DNA from 3 places in the Pseudomonas sp. HP_08 genome. Region 2 is predicted to be linked to each of the others. Evidence: predicted binding sites of a transcription regulator. Region 2 holds the regulator's gene; each other region holds the start of a gene.
The links. Region 2 encodes sigma-54, which starts transcription at its own class of promoters, with help from an activator protein. Its sites were predicted from a motif close to ANTGGCATNNANNTTGCTNT; they were not measured.

Region 1 (5,386 bases), on a different contig from region 2:
CTGGCTAATCAATTGAGTGAGGTTCACTCGATTGAAGTAATGAAGATGGGGGGAGGGGAGTCCTTTTTGCCATAAGCGTTCAAAAGGCCCGTGCAGGTGCAGGCGTGAAAACAAGGTCGAGAGTTTGTAAAAGATACCATCGCTACTCGGAAGATTCAGGACCAGTAGTCCGCCCTTGTTCAAGTGTTGATGGCATTTTTCAATAATATGTCCAGGGGCGGGAATGTGTTCAAACACGTCATTGAAGACAATGATGTCGAAGGTTTCCTCTGGGATCAGGGCTGTCGGGAAGTAGCCTTGACGGACGACCAGCCCCTTTTGACTTGCAACGTCGAAGATGGCCTGGTCGGGTTCTATGCCGCACACCTCGAAATCCTTGCGTGCCGACTCGAGAAACCAGCCATGGGCACACCCGACTTCGAGCAGGCGACCGCCTTGAGGTCGGTGAAGTTTGATCTGCTGCAGAAGGGTGGTGAAGTTTTTTGTACGAATGGCCCGTAATCCGGCTTCACGAGAGGCTTCATCAATCAGGGTGTTTGCAGCGCTGTTAATAACAGGTCGAAGGTCGACGCCTTCATAATGACAATTTTTGCACCTGAAGTGCCAAGGCTGATGTCCGGGTGAAAGCTGGGTCTGGCAGACGGGGCATTGGCTGTGTGCTGAGGGCATGGATGTTCTCTGTCCGAGTAAAGGTGATGTAACGACAGAGGGTATGAGTAGGGTTGTCTCATTCTCTTTGCATCCGTGGGGGGCATTAACAGGGGGTGTTGCTATTTAAGTTGGGTGATGCGCTTCCTGCAAGTTAATAGAGTAAAGCGGAGGCGACATTTTTCAGATGGTCTAGGCTGTGTCTTATCGGTGAGACATTACAGGAGGCCTTATGACCGTCACTTCCGAGCGTTCCCCGGATGGCCGACAGGTAACCCTGCTCGTTGAAGGGCGCTTCGATTTTGCATCCCATCAGGCGTTTCGCGCCGCTTACCAGAACCATCCTGCCGATCTCGATTATGTCGTCGATCTGCGCGGCACCCATTATCTGGACAGTTCGGCGTTAGGCATGTTGCTGTTGTTGCGCGACCATGCCGGCGGCGAAAAGGCGGTTGTGAAACTGGTCAACTGCACGCCGGATGTGATCAAGATCCTGACCATTTCCAACTTCTCCAAACTGTTTCAGGTCAGCTGAGTCTTGCAGGCAGACCCGCACAGCCTGCGCATTCTGATCGCGGACGACAGCCCCAGCGACCGCTTGCTGTTGTCGAGCCTGATCGCGCGGCAGGGGCATCAGGCGCTGATTGCCGCCAATGGCGCCGAGGCGCTTGAGCTGTACCGCATTCAACAGCCGCACCTGGTATTGATGGATGCGCTGATGCCGGTGATGGACGGCTTCGAGGCGGCGCGGCAAATCAAGCTGCTGGCCGGCGAGTCGCTGGTACCGATCATTTTCCTGACCTCCCTGACTGAAGGCGAAGCGCTGGCGCGTTGTCTGGATGCCGGTGGTGACGACTTCATCGCCAAGCCATTCAACCCGCTGGTACTGGCGGCCAAGATCAACGCCATGAACCGCCTGCGCCAGTTGCAGGAAACCGTGCTGCGCCAGCGCGACCAGTTGGCCAGTCATCGCGAGCACATGCTCAACGAGCAGCGGGTGGCCAAGGCAGTGTTTGACCAGGTGGCACACTCCGGTTGCCTGGATGCGCCGAATATCCGCTACCTGCAATCGCCGTATGCGCTGTTCAACGGTGACTTGATGCTGGCGGCCTGGGCGCCTGCCGGGCACATGTATGTGTTTCTCGGTGACTTCACCGGCCATGGCTTGCCGGCCGCGGTGGGGGCGATGCCGCTGGCCGAGGTGTTCTATGGCATGACTGCCAAGGGCTATGGCTTGCCGGAAATGCTGCGCGAGATGAATGCCAAGCTCAAGCGCATCCTGCCGGTGGGCATGTTCTGCTGCGCGACCTTGCTGTGCATCGACTTCAAGCAGCAGCAAGTCGAGATGTGGAATGGTGGCCTGCCTGACGGTTATCTGTTGCACGCCGGTGGCGGCTTCGAGCCGTTACCGTCACGGCACCTGCCGTTGGGCATATTGCCGGCCAGCGCCTTTGACGAGAGCACTGAAGTGTTGCCGCTGGCGCCGGGCGACCGGATCTTTCTGCTTTCCGACGGCGTGATGGACACCCGCGACGCTCAGGAGCGTCTGTTTGGGACGCGGCGGCTGTGCGAAGTGCTGGCGGCCAACCGTGAGCCTGCGCGGTTGATCGAAGAAATCCTTGAGGCGCTGAATGAATTCGGTGGCCGAGCGCGTGACGATGTCAGCATGCTGGAAATCAGTGCCTCGCTGCAGGACGGCGACAGTGTGCCGCCAGCGACCCGTTCGGAGGGCGGCCCGGCAAGCCCGCTGGACTGGTCGGCAAACTTCGAGTTTCGTGCCTCGACGCTGAAGACCTTCAACCCCTTGCCCTACATTCTCCAGCTGTTGCTGGAGGTGCACGGGCTGCGCGATCAGAGCGGGGCGCTTTATAGCGTTCTGGCCGAGCTATACAGCAATGCGCTGGAACATGGGGTGCTGGGCCTCGATTCACGCCTGAAACAGGATGCGTCCGGATTTGCCCGCTATTATCAAGAGCGTACCCAGCGCCTTGAGCAGTTGCAGAGCGGCTTTATCAATCTGCAACTGCAAGTTCGCGCCAGTGCCGAAGGCGGCGTGTTGATCATCAATATGCAGGACAGCGGCAAAGGTTTTGACGTACAGGATGTGTTGACCCGCGCCCCTTCGGTCGACGGGTTATGTGGTCGTGGTCTCAGGCTGGTCCGTTCGCTGTGCAGTGAAGCGAACTGGTCGGACAATGGTCGGGCGGTTTGCGTGGAGTTTTCATGGGGGGTAGTGGCATACTTGCCCCCGGTTTCTTGATCAAGGAGTGAGCAAGTGGCGGCCGTTCATGTGGATTACAGTGTGTTGACGACCTTGCAAGAGGTCATGGAAGACGAATACCTGACGCTGATCGATGTCTTTCTCAAGGACTCGGACCTGCGTATGGCCCTGTTGCGCCAGAGCGTACACGCGACTCGCGTGGGTGGCACCTCGCTGGACCTGGTCGAGCTTGGGCTGGCAGCCCACAGCTTCAAGGGCAGCAGCAGCAATATGGGCGCGGTGCGGTTGTCGGACCTGTGCCGTCAGCTTGAAGACCAGACCCGCCGCCAGGCGGTCGAAGGCCTGGAAGACCTGGTTCGCTCGATCGACATCGAGTACCTGACCATCCGCCGGTTATTCGACGCCGAGCGCCAGACCTTCATCGGACAAACCTGATCGACCGCTGTTGCAGCCCGGGCACCGTGCGCACCGTTTACGTCGATGTGTGAGATGGCCCGCATCTTGCTGGTGCAATGTCATTGTGCTGTCTGATGCGGAGATTCGAATGTCCCTTGCCCCCAATGTATTACTCCAGACCAATGCGGCGACCACGGCCAAGTCCAGTGCCGCCAGCCATTTGTCCAAGTCTGCTGAGATCGGCAAGGACGGCGCTTCCGGCTTCTCCAAGGTGTTCAATCGCGAATCCCGCGAAGCGCCCAAGGCCGAGCGCGATGTGCAGCCCAACGCGGCTCGCGACAAAAGCGTAGCGGACAAAAGCAAATCGGTGGCCGGCAAGGACAAGCCTGACCAGGCGCCAGAGGTTGCCGATGACAAGTCCTCGGTTGCCGAAAGCGGCAATGACTTGCCTGCCGACAAGGTGGTGCAGGCAAACGATCAGGATCATTCGGCTGACAAGGGCGACGACAGCGCCGCACAGAACAGCGCCGGCAGCACCGTCGATCAGGCCGGCCAGGCGCTGGTCGCCAATGCGCAGGCGGGGCAGGTGCCATTGGTGCCTTTGACCGTGCCGCCGGCAAGTGCCGCTACCGATGCGGCCGTCGACGAAGCATTCGACCCTGAAGCCGACGCGCTCGAAGGTTTGCATGCCTTGCAGTTTGCGCTGGAAAGCGCCACCGGCCGCAGCCGCACGCCTGCGGCGCCGGCGACTCAGGCGTCCACCGCTCAGAACGGCGCGCTGGTCGATGGTGAAGTGGCGGATGCGCAGAACATCGTCAATAACCTGGCGAGCCTGCAAGGCGATCAGGACCTGGGCGAGGGCGGCTCTGAAGGGAGCGAGAAATCGCTGGCCGGCCTGCTGGACGACGGATTGAAAGATGTCAAAGCCGCCGCCGGCGATACGCGGGTGGATAATTTTGCCGAGCGCCTGGCAGCGTTGAGCCAGGCCGCGCAACCCGCCCGCACTGCAGCCGTGACTACGCCGGTGATCAACCAGCCACTGGCCATGCATCAGAGCGGCTGGAGCGAAGGCATCGTCGAGCGCGTGATGTACCTCTCGAGCCAGAACCTAAAATCGGCAGAAATCAAACTGGAACCGGCCGAACTGGGCCGCCTGGACATTCGCGTCAATATGGCGCCGGACCAGCAGACCCAGGTGACATTCGTCAGCGCGCACCTCGGTGTGCGTGATGCACTTGAAAGCCAGATGATTCGCCTGCGCGAGTCGTTCCAGCAGCAGGGCCTGGGCCAGGTTGACGTCAATGTCTCCGACCAGTCGCAACAACAGGCTCAGCAACAAGCCCAGGAACAGGCCAGCCGTGCCCAGCGTGGCAGCTCACGCAGCGATTCAGGCATCAGTGACGGACTTGAAAGCAACAGCACCGAACCTGCCGTCGCCACCAGCCAGCCGGTTCAGCGGGTCATCGGCAGCAGCGAGATCGATTACTACGCCTGACCCCGTGTGTATCGAACCCCTGATCTGCACCCCCGTAGGAGCGCGCTCGCCCGCGACCGAGTGCGCTAGCGCTCGCAAAATTTCGGAAACGCCAAAATTTACGACTGCTAACGCAGCCGGTCGCGGGCAGGGCGCGCTCCTGCACCCGCCAATGTGTTCCAATCTGGCATAACCTTTGCTCGGCCTCTGTCACGTAACAGTGAACCCCCTGAATAGTGACGGATTATTGGCATGGCGCAGACCGAAGCAGTCAAAGAGCCCGGCTCGAAAAAGAAACTCAAGCTCATCATCCTCGGTGTCGTGGGCTTGATCCTGGCCATCGGTTTGTCGGTGGGCGCCACCTGGTTCTTGATGCACAAGTCCGAGCCCAAGCCGGACCCGGCCGCCGCTGCCGCGCAGGCCAATACCAAACAGCCCGCCGTGTTCGAGGCCATGACGCCTGCGTTCGTGGTCAACTTCAATGTCAACGGCCGCCAGCGCTACATGCAGGTGAGCATTACCATGCTGGCACGCAGTGCCGCCGACATGGAGGCCTTGAAAGTCCACATGCCGACCATTCGCAATAATCTGGTGCTGCTGTTTGCCGGCATCCCCTTCGATTCGCTGACCACGCCGGTGGGCATGGA
Region 2 (5,386 bases):
GGTCGGTTCAGCAGGCGCAACTTGATGGTGTCACGCAGCTGGTACAGGTTCAGGTGGGTCGTGTTGATCTTGAGGTCGGCCAGATCGATGATCGGCCCCAGCAGCAGGCTCTCGTCACGAATGGCTTCGGCCAGCGAGCGCTGCGCATTGCTGAGTGGGTGACGCCGCCGGGTTTCGGAGAAGCGCTTGAGCAAGGTGGCGTCGTCGGCGTCCAGGTACAACACATCGCACTGGATGTGCCGCGCGCGGACTTCGTCGAGCATTTGCGGGAATCGGGTCAGGTGGCTGGGCATGTTGCGTGCATCGATCGACACGGCCAGCAGCGGTTCTGCCTGCTCGCTATTGAGCAGGGCGCGCTCGGCCAGTTCCGGCAGCAGGCCGGCTGGCAGGTTGTCGACGCAATAGAAGCCGTTGTCTTCCAGAACGTCCAGCGCAGTGCTCTTGCCTGAGCCTGAGCGGCCACTGACGATGATCATGCGCATGCTCAACGGCCTTTGAGTTCTTCCAGTACGGACTGGTAAAGGTCTTCACTGCTTTGCGCGCTGCGCAGGCGTTCGCGCACATCGCTACGGTCAAGCATGCCGGCAATCTGGCTGAGCAGCTTCAGATGCTCGTCGGTGGCCGCTTGCGGTACCAGCAGAACGAACAGCAGGTCGACTGGCGCGCCATCGATGGCATCGAAATCGACCGGTTTCTCAAGGCTCAATACTGCGCTGATAGGCGACTGGCAGGCCTCGAGACGACAGTGGGGAATAGCGATACCGTTACCGAAGCCGGTCGAGCCGAGTTTTTCACGGTTCACGAGCTTTTCGAACACGTCTTGCGCGTCCAGCTCGGGCACTTCGCGGCCGATCAGATCGGCGATCTGCTCCAGCACGCGTTTTTTGCTGCCTCCCGGCACGTTCACGAGGGAACGGCCGGGGGTCAGTATGTTTTCAAGTTGAGTCATGGATTGGTTTGTTAGCGAGCGGTCGCACCCTTGAGGATGCTTTGCTGCTTTTCCTTGTGCTTGAGCAATTGTCTGTCGAGCTTGTCGGTGAGCAGGTCGATGGCCGCGTACATATCGTCATGTTCGGCGTTGGCAACGACCTCCCCACCATGAATATGCAGGGTGGCTTCGATTTTCTGCTTCAGTTTCTCGACCGTCATCGTGACCTGGACGTTGGTAATCTTGTCGAAATGCCCTTCAAGCTTCTTGAGTTTGAGCTCCACATACTCACGAAGGGGCTTGGTCACTTCCAGGTGATGTCCACTGATATTAACTTGCATACAGCTCTCTCCTTTGCCAGTGCATAAGAGGCAGGTCGGTGACCTGCCGCTGGAACGCTGTGGCCTGACACAGGCGGGCGGCGTGAGCTCTGGTGCGCTGCCCTGCAAGTGCCTCGTCCGCTACATCAGCCGCTTGCGCTCGCTGGATGGCGCTATCCCCAGGGATTCGCGGTACTTGGCGACTGTGCGACGGGCGACTTGAATGCCTTGTGCCTCCAGTAAACCAGCGATCTTGCTGTCGCTCAATGGCTTTTTCTGATTTTCCGCGGCGACCAGTTTCTTGATGATTGCGCGGATGGCCGTGGATGAGCATTCACCGCCTTCGGAGGTGCTGACGTGGCTGGAAAAGAAGTATTTCAGTTCGTATATGCCGCGCGGGGTGTGCATGAACTTCTGGGTGGTGACCCGCGAAATGGTCGATTCGTGCATGCCCACCGCTTCGGCGATGTCATGCAATACCAGAGGTTTCATGGCCTCGTCGCCATATTCGAGAAAACCGCGCTGATGCTCGACGATCTGGGTGGCAACCTTCATCAGGGTTTCATTGCGGCTTTGCAGGCTCTTGATGAACCAGCGCGCCTCTTGCAGCTGATTGCGCATGAAGGTGTTGTCGGCACTGGTGTCGGCGCGGCGCACAAAGCCTGCGTATTGCGGGTTGACCCGCAGGCGCGGCACCGCTTCCTGGTTCAGCTCGACCAGCCAGCGCTCGCTGTCCTTGCGCACGATGACGTCGGGCACGACATATTCCGGCTCGCTGGACTCGATCTGTGAGCCAGGGCGCGGGTTGAGGCTCTGGACCAGTTCGATGATCTGGCGCAGATCATCTTCCTTGAGCTTCATGCGCCGCATCAGCTGTGCGTAGTCGCGCCCGCCCAGCAGGTCGATATAGTCGGTGACCAGGCGCTGGGCTTCGCTCAGCCATGGTGTGCTGGCGTGCATCTGCCGCAGTTGCAGCAGCAGGCATTCGCTAAGGGAGCGGGCAGCGATGCCGGCAGGCTCGAATTGCTGGATGCGATGCAGTACGGCCTCGATCTCGTCGAGTTCGATGTCCAGTTCGGGATCGAAGGCTTCAAGCAGCTCTTCCAGCGACTCTTCCAGATAACCCTGGCTATTGATGCAGTCGATCAGGGTGACGGCGATGAGGCGATCGGTGTCGGACATCGGTGCCACATTGAGCTGCCACAGCAGGTGGCTTTGCAGGCTTTCGCCGGCAGAGGTGCGCGTGGTGAAGTCCCACTCGTCGTCGTCACTGCTTGGCAGGCTGCTGGCGCTGGTCTGGTAAATGTCTTCCCAGGCGGTATCGACGGGCAGCTCGTTGGGGATGCGCTCGTTCCATTCGCCGTCTTCAAGGTTGTCCACGGTGGGCGCGGATGATTCCTGATAGGTCGGTTCCTGGGTTTCGCGTTCGCTGTTGGGCTTGTTCTCGACATTGTCCGCCATAGGGTCGGAATTATCGAAGTCGTCGCCTTCTTCCTGGCGTTCAAGCATAGGGTTGGATTCCAGAGCCTCCTGGATCTCCTGTTGCAGGTCCAGGGTCGACAACTGGAGTAAGCGGATAGCCTGTTGCAGCTGCGGTGTCATCGTCAGCTGCTGGCCCATTCTCAAGACTAGCGATGGTTTCATGGCAGAGGCTCAACACCTTCATTCGCCGGCGCACGTGCGCCGTCCACTACAGGGCGCCTGAGCGCCGCCTTTTATAAGCAAGTTATATGCCTGAAATTGAAGCGCTTGCCTAGAGCGCCACGACAAATAATCCGCTGTCAACGGTCATTGTGATGGCTAGAGGCGGAACTCGTGGCCGAGGTAGACCTCTTTCACCAGCTGGTTAGCCAGAATGGTCTCTGAATCGCCTTCAGCGATCAGTTGCCCGTCGTTGACGATGTAGGCGGTTTCGCAGATATCCAGGGTTTCACGGACGTTGTGGTCAGTGATAAGCACGCCAATGCCCTTGGACTTCAGGTGATGAATGATCTGCTTGATGTCGCCGACCGAAATCGGGTCGACCCCGGCAAAGGGTTCGTCCAGCAAGATGAACTTCGGCGCAGTGGCCAGGGCGCGGGCAATTTCCACGCGGCGCCGTTCACCGCCGGACAGGCTCATGCCCAGGCTGTCGCGGATATGGGTGATATGGAATTCCTGCAAGAGGTTTTCCAGCTCTTTGCGGCGCGCGGCGCCGTCGAGCTCCTTGCGGGTTTCGAGGATGGCCATGATGTTGTCGGCCACGGTCAGCTTGCGAAAGATCGAGGCTTCCTGGGGCAGATAGCCGATGCCGGCGCGCGCGCGGCCGTGCATGGGCTGGTGGCTGACATCCAGGTCGTCGATCAGTACACGGCCTTGATCGGCCTGTACCAGGCCGACGATCATGTAGAAGCACGTGGTTTTGCCGGCACCGTTGGGGCCCAGCAAACCGACGATCTGGCCACTGTCGATGGACAGGCTGACATCGCGAACCACCTGGCGGTTCTTGTAACTCTTGGCCAGGTGCTGGGCTTTAAGCGTTGCCATTTACTCGGCCTTCTGCGGCTGTTCGGTTTTCTTTTTCGGCTGGATGACCATGTCGATCCGTGGCCGCGGTGTGGTCACCTGGCTGCCGGTGGCGCGACCCGCGCTGACGATCTGGCGCACGGTGTCGTAGACGATCTTCTCGCCTTCGGAGGTGTTGCCATCGTTGATCACCTTGGCCTTGTCGATCAGGACGATGCGATCTTGTGCCGCGTAGTACTGGATCGTGACCGCGTAGGCCTGAACGATAGGCTTGGTGGTCGAAGGCTTCTGCTCGTAATAGGCCAGGTTGCCGACCGAGGTGAAGACATCGACTTCGCCCTGGGCGTTACGCGTGATGGTCACGGTGTTGCCGGTGATCTTCATCGAGCCCTGGGTGATGATGACATTGCCCTTGTAGGTGGCAATGCCTTTCTTGTCATCGAGCTGCGCGTCGTCTGACTGGATATGAATCGGCTGGTCACGGTCTGTCGGCAGAGCCCAGGCGCTCGCGCTTCCCAGTACTGCGCCCAGGCCGAGCAAGAAAGGAAGAGTTTTAACGAGACTCATACTGTCCTCTTACGTTGGACAGCAGGTCCATCCTGCCGTCGTTCAAATACGCTTTCATCCCTTTGGCCGTAGTGACACCGCCGCCGGCGTCGATTCTAACGGCTTGCTCGGTCTGCGCATATTGCTTCTGTGGGAATACAGTCATTCGACTGCTGGTAATAATAGTCGAACGGTTCTTTTCATCGGTGCGCGCCACGCGAACATTGTCGATCAATTCGACCTGTTCGCCGCCGGGCGACACCTCGCCGCGGCTGCTCTGCACGTGCCACGGAAATGCCGTGCCGCGGTACATCTGCAGGTCCGGTCTGGTCAGCAGGCTGACGTCGGTGGCCTTGACGTGTTCGACCTTGTCGGCGGTCATTTCGTACTGCACCTTGCCGTCGGGCAGGTACTGAACGCTGCGGGCATTGATGGCGTAGTAGTCGATGGCCGTCTCGTCGGGCGTCACGGCGGGTTGCTCCATGAAGCTCTCGGGGCTGACGTTCCAGTAGCCAACGGCCGCCAGCAGGAAAGCCAGCACACCAAGTATCAGGAAAGTCCGAATCTTTTTGCTGAGCATGAGCGATTTCTACAAGTAGGCGGCGTTGGCCGCTTCAAGGTTGCCCTGGGCGTTCAGGATCAGCTCGCAGAACTCGCGCGCTGCGCCTTCGCCGCCCCGGGCGCTGGTCACGCCATGGGCGTGCTGGCGAACAAAGCTGGCCGCATTGGCGACGGCCATGCCCAGGCCAACGCGGCGAATGACCGGCAAGTCTGGCAGATCATCACCCAGATAGGCGACCTGTTCGTAACTCAGCTTCAATTCGCCGAGCAACTGGTCAAGCACCACCAGCTTGTCTTCACGGCCTTGAAACAGGTGGGCAATGCCCAGGTTTTTCGCGCGGCGCTCGACCAGTGGGGTCTTGCGTCCGCTGATGATCGCGGTGTCGACGCCCGAGGCAATCAGCATCTTGATGCCGTGGCCGTCGAGGGTATTGAAGGTCTTGAATTCGCTGCCGTCTTCCAGGAAATACAGGCGGCCATCGGTCAGCACGCCATCGACATCGAAGATTGCCAGCTTGATCTTGCT
Region 3 (5,386 bases), on a different contig from region 2:
GGTAACCCGGTTGACTTCTTCCAGGCTGGTAATGCCTTGCATGGCTTTTATCAGGCCCGACGCACGCAGGTCATTGAAGCCGTCTTTACGCATCTGTTCGGAAATATCCAGGGAATTTCCTTCTTCCATGATGATTCGTTCGAGTTGTGGCGTTTTCTTCACCACTTCGTAGATACCAACGCGGCCCTTGTAACCCCCATTGCAGTTATCACAGCCTGTTGGCGTATACAGTTTGAACGTGCCTAGGCGAGCCTCGGGAAAACCTTCCTTGAGTAGAGTTTCGTGCGGGATTTCAACTTCCTTCTTGCAGTGAGGGCATAATTTTCGCGCCAAACGCTGAGCAATGATCAGGTTAATGGCAGTGGCGATGTTAAACGCCGCTACCCCCATATGGTGCAGGCGGGTCAGGGTTTCTGCCGCGCTATTGGTGTGCAGTGTGGACAATACCAGGTGGCCGGTCTGTGAGGCCTTGATGGCAATCTCGGCAGTTTCCAGGTCACGGATCTCACCCACCATGATTACGTCGGGATCCTGACGCAGGAAGGCGCGAAGTGCTTGGGTGAAGTCCATGCCTTGGCGTGGGTTTACGTTGACCTGATTGATGCCTTCCAGGTTTATTTCCACCGGATCCTCAGCCGTTGAAATATTGATATTCACGGTATTGAGGATATTCAGACCGGTGTACAGCGATACGGTTTTACCGGAACCGGTAGGGCCTGTGACCAGAATCATGCCTTGGGGTTGTTTCAGCGCTTCCAGATATAAAACTTTCTGTTCCGGCTCATAACCCAACGCATCAATACCCATCTGGGCACTGGTAGGGTCAAGAATCCGCATCACAATCTTCTCGCCCCACAGTGTGGGCAAGGTGTTCATTCGAAAGTCGATGGCCTTGTTATTTGAAATCCTCAGTTTGACGCGGCCGTCTTGAGGTTTGCGTCGCTCCGAAATATCGAGGCTGGCCATGACCTTCAGGCGTGCTGCAATACGTCCAGCCAAGTGGATCGGTGGCCTGGCGGCTTCATGCAGAATGCCGTCAGTGCGAAAGCGGACCCGAAAGACTTTTTCATAGGGTTCAAAGTGCAAGTCCGAAGACCCCATGCGAATGGCATCCAGTAGCATCTTGTTGACGAACCGCACTACCGGCGCATCGTCGGCGTCATCCTTGGCGTTAAGGGAGGTTTCCTTGGATGTATCGACCGGCTCAATATCCAGGCCCAGGTCCACATCAGACATGTCTCCCATACCTGTACCGGTATCGAAGAACTTGTCGATGGCGCTGGCTAGCTTGTCGTCTTCGACCAGAATAGCTTCGGTGTTGAGCCCTGTACTGAACTGGATATCAGTGACAGCTTGGTGATTGGTAGGGTCTGAGACACCGATGAAAAGTTTGTTGCCACGCCGCCAAAGAGGCAGAGCGTGGTGCTGGCGTACCAGCTTTTCGCTGACCAGCCCCTTCGGCTGAATTTCCTTGTCGAGGCTGGCAAGGTCAAAAAAAGGTACACCGAATTGATCGGAAGCTACTTCAGCCAGCGTCAGGCTATGTACCAGGCGATTTTGGACCAGATAGGTGACGAGCGAGACCTTGTCGCGGCGTGCCTGTTGGTAGGCCTGTTGGGCCGCTTTTTCGGTTAACAACTCGGCTACGACCAATTGCTTGGCCAGACCGCTAAGGACGACATCAGACATAAAACCACCAGACACAGACATTAGGTCGGTTATAGCGCAGTCGGGCTGTGCTGCCAAATGAGGATGTAGTATGTGACAAAATTTGTCAGTTTATACTCAGCCTTGAAAGCTTTTTGAGAGTCGTCCACATCCCGTCTCGAGGTTTTTCACGGCGTGTGTCTTGGCATGCTCTGTGCTCTAGCTTTCGGTAAGGCCCTTAAAATTGACGCCTGGGAGAAGTAGTTATGAATGCACAGAAAGGTTTTACTCTGATCGAACTGATGATCGTCGTAGCCATCGTTGGTATCTTGGCCGCTGTTGCGATTCCTCAATACAAAGATTACACAACCAAAGCTCGCTTTTCAGAGGTTGTATCGGTAGGTAATACTTACCAGGCTGCCGTGGCTGCCTGCATTGCTGATAAAGGATCGAAAACGGGTTGTGATTTAGCCACCAACGGTATTCCTGATACTCAAGCCACAACCTATGTAAAGAGTGTTGGGGTTAAAGACGGGACAATTACGGTCACCCCTACGGCTGCCATTAATGAAAAATCCACTCTGGTACTCGTCCCGGATAACGCTGGTGGTGGTGCATTGACTTGGGCCAAAACTGGCAGCGGTTGCCTGACAGCTCAAGACAGCCAACCCATTCTGTGTAAGTAATCTGTTTGCGCTTTTAGGGTTAGCTGTCTTTCATTGAGAAACCTAATTCCTCAAGATTTTACAAGGAGCCCGTAATCTTACGGGCTCTTTGCATTTTCCGATGCGCATGCTTTGGCGTTAACGGAATATTGAATGTCGACCCCAGACATTACCCTTACACCCCAACCCCATACCCTGCGGTGACAATTCTCCATCACCCAGGCCCTTCTCCATGAGCAACCCCCCAATCACCGTCCTGCGCGACACCACCCCACTCCCCGTTGTCGATGCCTGCAAATGGGAGCGCATCGAAGGCGAGCCGCACACCGTTAACCTCAACGCCTACACCTCCGATGACGGCTCAAAGATCATGGGTACCTGGATCTGTACGCCGGGTAAATGGCGCGTCGAGTATGTGAAGTGGGAATACTGCGATTTCCAGGAAGGCTATTGCATCATCACCCCTGATGGTCAGGAGCCGATTCACTTGAAGGCCGGTGATAAGTTCATCGTCGAAGTGGGCATGAAAGGCACCTGGGAAGTGGTCGAGACCGTGCGTAAGTATTTCGTGTTTGCCTGACAGCTTTTAGCTTCTTCTCTTCGTTCCACCTCACCTTTGTGGTCGCGGCGTAAGCCCCGGCCATTTTTTTGTGGTGCGCAATCTCATGTCGCGATTGAGTTCGGTACGCGACGTCCTCGGGCAATTAACCGTAGGCACCCCAACGGTAAGGTGGCGATGCGTTTTTCATCGGCGTGCGCTGGCGTGGTGTGAGTGTGCAACAGCGTGTAAGGTGCGCCGCCTCCAGAGTGTGCAATTAGCACTTGCCGTCAGAAAAAGAGAAGAACAAGCACGATGATCAGCCCCGATTCCAGTGGTCAATTGGCGCAAGGCTTCAAACCGCGTCACGTCACGATGCTCTCGATTGCCGGCATTATCGGCGCCGGTCTGTTTGTCGGCTCCGGGCATGCCATCGCCGCGGCAGGGCCGGCCACGATTCTTTCCTACGCCTGTTCCGGCCTGTTGGTGGTGCTGGTGATGCGCATGCTTGGGGAGATGGCGGTCGCCAATCCGGACACCGGGTCGTTCTCCACGTATGCCGATCAAGCCATTGGGCCGTGGGCGGGGTTTACCATTGGTTGGTTGTACTGGTGGTTCTGGGTGTTGGTGATTCCCATCGAGGCGCTGGCGGCGGGGCATGTGCTTAATCAATGGTTTCCACAGGTCGATGCCTGGTTGTTTGCGTTGCTGTCGATCATTTTGCTGGCGGCCACCAACTTGTTCAGTGTCGCCAAGTACGGTGAGTTCGAGTTCTGGTTTGCGTTGTTCAAGGTCGCGGCGATTATCGGTTTTATCAGCCTGGGTTTTGCCGTGTTGCTGGGTTGGTTGCCGGGGCGTGAAGTCAGTGGCTTGAGCAAGTTGATGGAGAACCACGGCGGTTTTGCGCCGAATGGTTATTCGGCGGTGATCGGTGCGTTCATCACGGTGATGTTCAGTTTTATCGGCACTGAGGCGGTGACTATCGCGGCGGCGGAATCCAGTCACCCGGCGAAGAACATTGCCCGGGCGACGCGCTCGGTGATCTGGCGCATTGGTGTGTTTTATATCCTTTCGGTGTTCGTGATTATCTCGGTGGTGCCGTGGAACGACCCGCAACTGGCGGTGGTGGGTTCTTATCAGCGGGCGCTGGAGATCATGAACATTCCCTTCGCCAAGTTTCTGGTCGATGTCGTGGTACTGGTCGCGGTCGGCAGTTGCATGAACTCTTCGATCTATATCTCTTCACGCATGCTGTATTCGTTGGGCAAGCGCGGTGAGGCGCCGGCCGCTGTGCGGGTGACATCAAAGGTCGGTGTACCGCGTACGGCGGTGTTTGCCAGTACGATTCTGGGGGCGGTGATTACGGTGGTCAGTTATTTCGCGCCTGCCGGGTTGTTCGAGTTTCTGCTGGCCAGTTCCGGGGCTATTGCGTTGCTGGTGTATCTGGTGATTGCGGTCTCGCAGTTGCGCATGCGCCGGATGCTGACCCGGCAGAACGCTGAAATCGCGCTGCCGATGTGGCTGTTTCCATGGCTGACGTATGCGGTGATCATTTTTATCTCGGCGGCGTTGGTGGTGATGATGATTACGCCGGAGCATCGGGCGGAGATTACGTCGACGATTGGCTTGGCGCTGGTGATTTCGTTTATCGGGATTGTGATGGCGCGACGGCATGGGCGGCGCGATGCGCAGAGTGGAGCGGTTGAGGGGGCTTGAGCCGTAAATGCAGTTTCCGGCTTCAGCGACCAGGAAAGCACAGCCGGCGCTTTTCCTTGCAATCCTTCTGCGCTTTCGTCTGGTATTTATCGTTCTGTTTGTCGTCGTTTTTGGGGGGGAACGATGTGATCGAGGAGGTGCTTTCCTTCGTGCCGTACTCGCACAGCGCGTAGCCATCGGAGAAACCCAGGGAATACTCGGCCTGGTAGCGGGCCGGGATCTTCTCGTTGCTGCTGTCGTATTGGCCTCCCTTGCGCTTGGCTTCACAGCCCGAATGGTAGCCGGCGCTATAAGGGTTATAAGGCTCTACATCCCATGGCATCTTGATGCGCGGGGTAATGCAGCCCGACAGGCTGATGATTATCGGCAGCACCCACAGCGTCGTTATCCGTTTCATTACTCGCTATTCCTGAGCGTGGGAAATTTTGCTGCCTGAATAGCTGAGCCATGGGCGGATTGCAAATCTGCTTATGGCTCTGAAAATTAAGACTGCTAGCGTAGCCGGTCACGGTGGTCCGGCATTCCGGCAGAGCGCGTTCCTGCATGAGGCCGCTTTTGCTGGGCGACAGTGCTGTGTCACTGACACAGCACTGTGGGCGCTGGCGTTAACTCATTGGCGTTCCCTTGGCGATTTGCTCGCGGACTTCTGCTGTGGTCTTGCCCTGGATTTCTATATCGATACCGAGTGTCTGGATCAGGGCTATTTCGGTGTGCGTCAGGCCGAGGTTGCGCAGGCTTTCGGTCCAGCACTGTAAGCGGGCTTGAGCGGTTTGCCTTGCGTTGGGGCCTTTGGCGCGCAGGCAGGCGTCGCACATATCTT

Region 1: the regulator sigma-54 is predicted to act here: its motif matches at 3,358-3,377, upstream of ACYAS9_RS05705 (flagellar hook-length control protein FliK).
Region 3: the regulator sigma-54 is predicted to act here: its motif matches at 1,849-1,868, upstream of ACYAS9_RS21015 (pilin).

The regions. Positions count from the first base shown of each region.
Region 1 covers NZ_JBTOQC010000004.1:139,123-144,508, forward strand. Annotated here, with positions in the region: gene ACYAS9_RS05685 (class I SAM-dependent methyltransferase) at 1-669, opposite strand, end outside; gene ACYAS9_RS05690 (STAS domain-containing protein) at 881-1,183, shown strand; gene ACYAS9_RS05695 (ATP-binding SpoIIE family protein phosphatase) at 1,187-2,908, shown strand; gene ACYAS9_RS05700 (Hpt domain-containing protein) at 2,975-3,304, shown strand; gene ACYAS9_RS05705 (flagellar hook-length control protein FliK) at 3,414-4,760, shown strand; gene fliL (flagellar basal body-associated protein FliL) at 4,992-5,386, shown strand, end outside.
Region 2 covers NZ_JBTOQC010000001.1:331,124-336,509, reverse strand. Annotated here, with positions in the region: gene rapZ (RNase adapter RapZ) at 1-482, opposite strand, end outside; gene ptsN (PTS IIA-like nitrogen regulatory protein PtsN) at 485-949, opposite strand; gene hpf (ribosome hibernation-promoting factor, HPF/YfiA family) at 961-1,269, opposite strand; gene ACYAS9_RS01605 (RNA polymerase factor sigma-54) at 1,390-2,892, opposite strand; gene lptB (LPS export ABC transporter ATP-binding protein) at 3,049-3,774, opposite strand; gene lptA (lipopolysaccharide transport periplasmic protein LptA) at 3,775-4,320, opposite strand; gene lptC (LPS export ABC transporter periplasmic protein LptC) at 4,307-4,879, opposite strand; gene kdsC (3-deoxy-manno-octulosonate-8-phosphatase KdsC) at 4,889-5,386, opposite strand, start outside.
Region 3 covers NZ_JBTOQC010000024.1:3,176-8,561, forward strand. Annotated here, with positions in the region: gene pilB (type IV-A pilus assembly ATPase PilB) at 1-1,689, opposite strand, end outside; gene ACYAS9_RS21015 (pilin) at 1,914-2,333, shown strand; gene ACYAS9_RS21020 (cupin domain-containing protein) at 2,545-2,892, shown strand; gene gabP (GABA permease) at 3,166-4,566, shown strand; gene ACYAS9_RS21030 (hypothetical protein) at 4,589-4,963, opposite strand; gene ACYAS9_RS21035 (hypothetical protein) at 5,172-5,386, opposite strand, start outside.